2 regions of the Streptomyces sp. NPDC054872 genome follow, and region 2 is predicted to be linked to the other one. Evidence: riboswitches for the same ligand, from Rfam matches in the RefSeq annotation. Region 2 holds a riboswitch; the other holds the start of a gene.

Region 1 (4,407 bases), on a different contig from region 2:
GGTGACGTCGACGTGCTCGCAGCCGCCGTAGTAACGGCGGCCGGGGTAGCCCTCGGCGTACTTGTTGGTGAGGACCGTGCCCTGGGCCTCCATGACGGCGACCGGAGCGAAGTTCTCCGAGGCGATCATTTCCAGGGTGGACTGCTGACGGTGGAGCTCGGCGTCGACGGCGGCGGCGACGTCCGGGTCCAGCTCGTGGAGAGGGGTGTTGAGAAGCGACATCAGGTGGTCCCTAAGGGTCTTCGGGGGGCTTCAGCTGCCGGAGAACTCGGTGTACTCGTCCGCGGAGAGCAGGTCCTTCGGCTCCTCCGAGATCCGTACCTTGAAGAGCCAACCACCCTCGAACGGGGCGGAGTTGACCTTCGACGGGTCGTCGACGACGTCCTGGTTCGACTCGACGACCTCGCCGGTCACCGGCGAGTACAGGTCGCTGACCGACTTGGTCGACTCGAGCTCGCCGCACGTCTCGCCCGCGGTCACCGCGGCACCGGCCTCGGGCAGGTCGGCGTAGACGACGTCACCGAGCGCGTTGGCCGCGTGCTCCGTGATGCCGACCGTCGCCACACCGTCCTCGGTGGCCGAGAGCCACTCGTGCTCCTTGCTGTAACGCAGCTGCTGGGGGTTGCTCATGACCTGAATTCTCCTGTACGCGGGGGAGTGCTGATGGACGAGGCTGTTGTGCGGGGTGTCACTTCTGGCGCTTGTAGAACGGCAGCGCCACGACCTCGTACGGCTCGTGCGTGCCCCGGATGTCCACGCCCACGCCCTCGGTGCCGGGGGCGGCGTGCGCCGCGTCGACGTACGCGATGGCGATCGGCTTGCCCAGTGTCGGGGACGGGGCACCCGAGGTGACCTCGCCGATGACCTTGCCGTCGGAGACCACCGAGAAGCCCGCGCGCGGGACCCGGCGGCCCTCGGCGACCAGACCGACCAGCTTGCGCGGGGGAGCGGCCTCGGCGCGCTCGGCGGCGGCCGCGAGCGCCGCGCGCCCCACGAAGGTGTCGGACTGCGAGGTCTTCTCGAACTTGACGACCCGGCCAAGGCCCGCGTCGAAGGGCGTCAGCTCCGCGGTCAGCTCGTGCCCGTACAGCGGCATGCCCGCCTCCAGGCGGAGCGTGTCGCGGCAGGAGAGGCCGGCCGGGACCATGCCGACGGGCGTGCCCGCCTCCATCAGCGCGCCCCACAGCTTCTCCGCGTCACCGGGGGCGACGAACAGCTCGAAGCCGTCCTCGCCGGTGTAGCCCGTGCGGGCGATGAGCGCGGGCACGCCCGCGACCGTGCCGGGCAGCCCCGCGTAGTACTTCAGGCCGTCCAGGTCGGCGTCCGTGAGGGACTTCAGGATGGCGGGGGACTCGGGGCCCTGGACGGCGAGCAGCGCGTAAGCGTCGCGGTCGTCGCGGACCTCGGCGTCGAAGCCCTCGGCGCGGGCGGTGAGCGCGTCGAGCACGACCTGTGCGTTCGAGGCGTTGGCGACCACCATGTACTCGGGGGCCTCGGTCTCGCCGAGCCGGTAGACGATCAGGTCGTCCAGGATCCCGCCGTCCTCGGCACAGATCATCGTGTAGCGGGCGCGGCCGACACCGATGGAGCCGATGTTGCCGACGAGCGCGAAGTTCAGGAGGTCCACGGCCTCGGGCCCGGAAACCGTGATCTCGCCCATGTGGGAGAGGTCGAAGAGACCGGCCTTGGTGCGCACGGCGTTGTGCTCGTCACGCTCGCTCGCGTACCGCAGCGGCATGTCCCAGCCCGCGAAGTCGGTCATGGTCGCGCCGAGCGCACGATGCACGGCATCGAGTGCGGTCAGACGGGGGGCAGTGCTCATTCGTGGAACTCCCAGGGGCATGACGGGCGAGGTCGATCCTCCCCATCTGTCATCGGAACCTGAGAGGTTCACCACGACCCGTACGTATGAGGGTCATGACTTGCACCTTGGGTGGAGCCGCACAGGCGGCCCGCTTTTCAGATGTGCCTCGCCCGCGCGGTACGGGGCCTGAGAGATTCAAGGGAGGGACTTGCTCCTTCGGCGCCCCGGTGCGTCCTACGACGGCCACCGGGAACTCTCCCGCGCGGATTCAAACGGCCTGTATGGAGTTTGCGCGCACATCATTGCACGCGCCTCCGTCACAGGGCAGTGCCAGTCCAGTAATGCTGTTGTCCCGCATTACCTTCTCTTTACACTTGCCGGGGAAGCTGCGGGAAGCAGGTACGTGACCGCTAAGGGGAGGCCGATCACGGTGCGCAGGACGAGCGTCTACGCGACCAACACGGGGGTGGCCCTGCCCAAACAGGCCGCCGCCCCCACCAGGGAGAGCTGCGGCCCCCTGCCGGCGGCCGTCGTCCGCGACCTGCGGCAGCGGACGGGCCACAGCCCGCACCGACTGACGTTCGGCGAGGGCGACCTGATCGTCGTCTCCGGTCTGCCGGGCAGCGGCAAGTCCACGCTGATGCGCAGGGCCGTCGCGGGCCCGCGCATCGACTCGCAGGACACCCGCGACCGCTGGGCCGGGCGCATGCCGAGCCTGCTGCCGTACGCGGTGTACCGCCCGCTGGTCCGCATCGCGCACTACGCGGGCCTGCGCAGAGCCCTGCGCTCCGGTGAGGGCATCGTGGTGCACGACTGCGGCACCCAGACCTGGGTGCGCCGCTGGCTGGCCCGCGAGGCGGCGCGGCGCGGCACGACCCTGCACCTGCTGCTGCTCGACGTGCCGCCGGACACCGCCATAGAGGGGCAGCTCGCGCGCGGGCGCGGCGTGTCGCGGTACGCGTTCGCGCGGCACCGCAGGACGGTAGGCCGGCTCGTCGGCGCCGCCGAGCGCGGCGACCTGCCGCGCGGCTGCGGCTCGGCGGTGCTCCTCGACCGGGCGGCGGCCGGGGTGCTGCGGGGGATCGGCTTCGGGGGCTGAGCCGCCCGCCGCGTTAGGGTCGTGCCGCAGGCAGAGCGGGACCGATCAGGGGTTAGAAGAGATGGACATTCCGGCGCAGGCGCACGCCCATCCCTACGGAGGATGGCCGGGCAACGAACTCGAAGAGGTGCTCGCGGCATCCCTGGGCACTCCCGGCGCGCCCCGGGCGTCCGCCGGGGCCCGCATCGTCGAGGTGCTCGGCCGCAGCCACGTCTGGGTCCCGCTGCCGAACGGCGGGGCACCGGACAGCGGCACCCTCGACCTGCCCACGCTGGAGATCGACGGCCAGGCCTACGTCCCCGTCTTCAGCTCCGAGCAGCAGTTCCAGCAGGCCACCGGCGGGCGCATGGGCTGCACGGTGGCGCCCGCCGTGGAGTTCGCGCGCGGCCTGCCCCCGCAGCTCGGTATCGCGGTCAACCCGGACGGCACGGTCGGTGTGCCACTGCCGCCGCCCGCCGTCGCCGAGCTCTGCCGCGCCGGGCGCACTCCGCTGGACGGGCCCGCGACCGGCGGCCGCGTACGCCTCTTCGAACCGGACTGGCAGGAGGACCCGGTGGACTTCCTGTCCGCCACCGCGCGCGAGTTCGAGGCCACCGGGATCGTCCTGAGCGCCCGCCGCTGCCTGGCGAGCGTCGAGGGCGGTGACCCCTCGCTGTTCGTCGGCGTCGAACTGACCTCCTGGGAGGGCAACGCGCGCGAGCTCCCGATGGAGGCCGTGGGCCGTGCCCTGGGGCAGGCCCCGGTGGCCTGGCCGGTGAACCTGGTGCTGCTCGACGTGGCCCAGGACCCGGTCGCCGACTGGATGCGCGAGCGGGTCCGTCCCTTCTTCGGCCGGACTCCGGGACACGAGCACGGACATGTGTAAGGACATGTGCAGGTACGTGTGTGAGGGTGCCGTACGTCAAGTCGGTGTCAGGATCGCCGCTTAAGCTGGTTTCATGACCCGGAGTTCCACCGGGTCAGCGGGTCATCGCGAAGGGGCGGTTAAGGGTGAGTGCGTCGGGCACGGCTGCGGCCGGGCAGGTCGAGCACATGCTGCGCCAGGTGACGCCGGGGCGTTACGACGCCTACGAGGCGCTCCTGCGGGCGCTCGCCGCCGACCAGGTGTGGATGCTGCTCTGGCACGGCCAGGCCGGATCCCCCGACGCGCAGTACGGGAACATGGAGGTCGAGGGCCTCGGGTACGCGCCGTGCGTGACCTCCGCCCAGGAGCTCTCCGCCAGTGGCTGGAACCGCTCGTACGAGGTGGTCGGCGGTCTCGACATCTCCCGCACCCTCTTCCCCGACCACTACGGCCTCTGGCTCAACCCCCACGCCCCCGGTGGCGGCGTCGGCATCCCCTGGCTCGACCTGCGGCGCATCGCGTCGGGCCTCGACCTGCTGCCCGCGGGGCCGCTCAGACTCACCGAGCCGGCCATCGAGATCCCCCAGTTCTACGCCCTGCTCACGCAGAACGCCCACCGCACCCCCGCGGTCCGCTCGCTGCGCCGCGCCTGGGTGCAGC
Region 2 (4,407 bases):
CAGGTTCAGGTGCGAGACGTCGCCGCCGAACATGCCGGGCTGGGCGAGGCCCACCAGGGCGTTGAGGTTCGCCCCGTCGACGTAGACCTGGCCGCCCGCCTCGTGCACCTGGGCGCAGATGTCGGCGACGTGCTCCTCGAACACACCGTGCGTGGACGGGTAGGTGATCATCAGCACGGACAGCTCGTCGCGGTGCTTCTCGATCTTGGCGCGCAGGTCGTCGACGTCGATCTCGCCGTCGTCGCTGGTCTTCACGACGACGACCTTCATGCCGGCCATCACGGCGCTCGCGGCGTTGGTGCCGTGCGCGGAGGACGGGATGAGGCAGACGGTGCGCTGGTCGTCGCCGTTGGCGCGGTGGTAGCCGCGCACGGCGAGCAGTCCGGCCAGCTCGCCCTGCGAACCGGCGTTGGGCTGGAGCGAGACCTTGTCGTACCCGGTGACCTCGGCGAGCCGCTCCTCCAGCTCACGGATGAGCGTCAGATAGCCCTGCGCCTGCTGGGCGGGCGCGAAGGGGTGCAGCTGCCCGAACTCGGGCCAGGTGACCGGCTCCATCTCGGTGGTCGCGTTGAGCTTCATGGTGCAGGAGCCCAGCGGGATCATGCCGCGGTCGAGCGCGTAGTCGCGGTCGGCCAGCTTGCGCAGGTAGCGCAGCATGGCGGTCTCGGAGCGGTACTGGTGGAAGACGGGATGCGTGAGGTACTCGTCGCCGCGCAGCAGCCCCGCGGGGAGCGAGTCCGCGGTCTCCGCGTCGAGCGCCTCGACGTCGCCCTCGACCCCGAACGCACCCCAGATCGCGGTCAGTTGCTTGCGCGTGGTGGTCTCGTCGCAGGCCAGCGAGACATGGTCGGCGTCGACCTGGTGGATGTTGACGCCACCCTCACGGGCCGCGGCGACGAGCGCCTCGGCCCTGCCGGGCACCCGCACGGTCAGCGTGTCGAAGTACGCGCCGTGCACGACCTCGACCCCGCCGGCGGTGAGCCCCGCGGCGAGCACGGTCGCGTAGCGGTGGGTACGCCGCGCGATCGCCTTGAGGCCCTCGGGCCCGTGGTAGACCGCGTACATTCCGGCCATCACGGCGAGCAGCACCTGAGCGGTACAGATGTTGCTGGTGGCCTTCTCGCGGCGGATGTGCTGCTCACGGGTCTGCAGCGCGAGCCGGTAGGCCTTGTTGCCGTCCGCGTCCACGGAGACACCGACGAGCCGCCCCGGCAGGCTGCGCGCGAACTTCTCGCGCACCGCCATGTAACCGGCGTGCGGGCCGCCGAAGCCCATCGGGACGCCGAAGCGCTGCGTCGTTCCGACGGCGATGTCGGCACCGAGCTCACCGGGCGAGGTGAGCAGCGTCAGGGCAAGGAGGTCGGCGGCGACGGAGACGATGGCACCGAGCTCGTGCGCCTGCTCGATGAGCGGCTTTATGTCACGTACGGCACCGGAGGCGCCGGGGTACTGGATCAGGACGCCGACGACACCGCGCTCGGCGACCTCGGCCGGGATGCCCTCGCTCAGATCGGCGACGACGACCTCGACCCCGGTCGGCTCGGCGCGGGTCTGGATCACGGCGATGGTCTGCGGCAGCGCGTCGGCGTCCACGAGGAAGACACCGTCCTTGACCTTGCCCATGCGCCGCGAGAGCGCCATGGCCTCGGCGGCGGCGGTTCCCTCGTCGAGCAGCGACGCACCGGAGGTGGGCAGCCCCGTCAGCTCGGCGACGACGGTCTGGAAGTTGAGCAGCGCCTCCAGGCGACCCTGGGAGATCTCGGGCTGGTACGGCGTGTAAGCGGTGTACCACGCCGGGTTCTCCATCACGTTCCGCAGGATCACCGGCGGCGTGAAGGTCCCGTAGTAACCGAGTCCGATCATGGAATCGAGGACCTGGTTACGGTCGGCGAGGGAGCGCAGCTCGGCGAGCACCTCGGCCTCGGTGCGCGCCCCGGGCAGGTTCAGCGCCTCGGCGTTCTTGATCACATCCGGCACGGCGGCCGCGGTCAGCTCGTCGAGCGAGCCGTACCCGACCTGCGCGAGCATCTTGGCCCGTGCTTCCACATCGGGACCGATGTGCCGCTGCTCGAAGGGGATGCCCTGTTCGAGCTGGGAGAGCGGGATACGAGGTGTGGCGGTCATTGCGGAGGCCTCCTGGTCTGACGCGACCTGCGAGGGGCACCACGGCGCGGGTACCCGGACGGCCTCCCCCTCTGTCATCTCAACCTGAGAGTTTCACCGGTCCGTGCCCCGCGAGAGGCGTCGTACCGGCTTTCACCGTCGGTGAGGAAGGGGACCGGACGTGCCCGCCCGACGCCCGCCCTACTTTCCAGAGTGACCTCGTCCGTGCGGTACAGGGGCCTGAGAGATTCCGGGGAGGAGTTGCTCCTTCGGCGCCTCCGGTGTGTCTCGACCGGAGAGCTCTCCCGCACGGGGTCAGCAGCCAAGCGCCAGCCTACCAGCGAGGACCATGGCCGTTCCCTCGAGTGGCCGCCTGCCCCGAAGTGCTCTTTCGTAGTGATTGCGAACGAACGAGGATGAGTTACGCCCCACTTCGACATGCCTCGACCAGTTGGAGGGCCCGTGCAGACCGACATCGATCCGCGCAATTTGATCGGCCGGAAGGCGTTCGACCGGAACGGGGCCAAGATCGGCACGATCGACGAGGTCTATCTCGACGACGCCACCGGAGCCCCGGAGTGGGCGGCCATACGCACGGGCCTGTTCAGCCGGGACACCTTCGTCCCCCTGGAACCGAGCGAGCTCAGGAGCGACGGCACCCTGCACATCCCCTTCGAGCGCTCACTGATCAAGGACGCCCCCGATTTCGGTGTGGGCCGCCACCTCTCCCCCGAACAGGAACTGCAGCTCTACCACCACTACGGCCTGGACATCACGCCCCCGCCGTCCACGCCACCGCCGGACAAGGACTTCGGCAACATCGCAGGCCGGGAGAAGCCCTGACGCCCGCGCGGCAGCGCAGGTGACCCCGGTGGGCAGGCACCACCGGCGTCACGACGGCTCCACCGCCTCGGGAGTCGCCACCAGGGGCAACGGCTCCGCGGGCTCGAGCGCCGGATCATCCGTACGGAACGTCCGCACCCGGCCCGGCGCCGACGACTCGGGCGTCTCGAAGCGCACCGTGACCCGCCCCAGGCCGCTGCCCTGCACCCACCCGTGCCCGTACTCGGCATGCCGCACATCGTGGCCGGCCGCCCACCGCCGCTCGGCCGGAACGGCCGGCTCCGCCACCGTCTCGGCCACGGACTGCGCCGCGGGCTCCCCGGCCCGCTCCTCCTCCGCCTCCTGCTGCGTCTCCAGGGCCTCCGCGGCCTCGGCCCGGGCCTCGGCCTGCGCCTGGGCCTGCGCTTGCGCGAAGAGATCCTCCTGCGTGTAGTCCGCGAGCCCCGTGACGCCCACCCCGAGGAGCCGCACGCCTCCGGTGGTGTCCACGGACTCCAGGAGCCGCGCGGCGGCCTCACGCACCACCCCGGGGTCGTCCGTGGGCCCGCGCAGCGTCTCGGAGCGCGTCAGCGTCGAGAAGTCGAACCGCCGCACCTTCAGGACGATGGTCCGCCCCGAGTGCCCGGCGGCCCGCAGCCGCTCCACACACCGCTCGGCGAGCCGCGCGACCTCGCCCCTGACCCGAACCCGGTCATGAATGTCCACGTCGTACGTGTCCTCGACGCTGACCGACTTGGATTCCCGCTCCGCCACCACGGGCCGCTCGTCCCGCGCAAGGGCCATCGCGTACAGCGCGCTGCCGTGCGACTTCCCGAGGAGCCGTACGAGCTCGTCCTCGCCCGCCTCCGCGATCTCCCCCACGGTCGTGATCCCGCCCCGCCGCAGATGATCCCCGGTGGCAGGACCGACGCCGGGCAGGGTCCGCACCGGCATCGGCGCGAGCAGGTCCCGCTCGGTGCCCGGCACTATCAGCCGCAGCCCGTCGGGCTTGGCCTCCTCCGAGGCGATCTTCGCCAGCATCTTGGACGCGGCGAGCCCCACCGAACCCGCGAGCCCCGTCACCGCCTTGATGTCCGCGCGCAGCCGCTCGCCCACCTCCAGCGCGGACGCCCGGTCGTCGGCCACCCCGCCCGCCTCCAGGTCGACGAAGGCCTCATCCAGGCTGAGCGGCTCCACCAGCGGCGACAGCTCCCGCAACAGCGCCATCACCTGGTCGCTGATCTCGCGGTAGAGCCCGAAGCGCGGCACCAGATAGGCGGCATTGGGCGCCAGGCGCCGCGCCTGCCCCATCGGCATCGCCGAGTGCACGCCGAACTTCCGCGCCTCGTACGAGGCAGTGGCCACGACGCCCCGCGGTCCGAGCCCGCCCACCACCACGGCCTTCCCGCGCAGACTCGGCTTCGCGGCCTGCTCGGCGGACGCGTAGAAGGCATCCATGTCGAGATGCAGGATCGTGGGCGC

The links. Region 2 has a riboswitch for glycine ahead of gcvP (aminomethyl-transferring glycine dehydrogenase). Riboswitches for the same ligand answer to the same signal wherever they lie in the genome.
Region 1: another riboswitch for glycine. It lies ahead of gcvT (glycine cleavage system aminomethyltransferase GcvT); the one in region 2 lies ahead of gcvP (aminomethyl-transferring glycine dehydrogenase).

The regions. Positions count from the first base shown of each region.
Region 1 is NZ_JBSGYY010000046.1:43,212-47,618, forward strand. Features, by position in the region: gene glyA (serine hydroxymethyltransferase) at 1-222, opposite strand, end outside; gene gcvH (glycine cleavage system protein GcvH) at 253-630, opposite strand; gene gcvT (glycine cleavage system aminomethyltransferase GcvT) at 689-1,822, opposite strand; glycine riboswitch at 1,859-1,969, opposite strand; glycine riboswitch at 1,970-2,075, opposite strand; gene ACWGIH_RS37505 (AAA family ATPase) at 2,229-2,903, shown strand; gene ACWGIH_RS37510 (enhanced serine sensitivity protein SseB) at 2,965-3,768, shown strand; gene ACWGIH_RS37515 (enhanced serine sensitivity protein SseB C-terminal domain-containing protein) at 3,894-4,407, shown strand, end outside.
Region 2 is NZ_JBSGYY010000027.1:8,891-13,297, reverse strand. Features, by position in the region: gene gcvP (aminomethyl-transferring glycine dehydrogenase) at 1-2,124, opposite strand, end outside; glycine riboswitch at 2,322-2,421, opposite strand; gene ACWGIH_RS28425 (PRC-barrel domain-containing protein) at 2,566-2,946, shown strand; gene ACWGIH_RS28420 (DNA polymerase IV) at 2,995-4,407, opposite strand, start outside.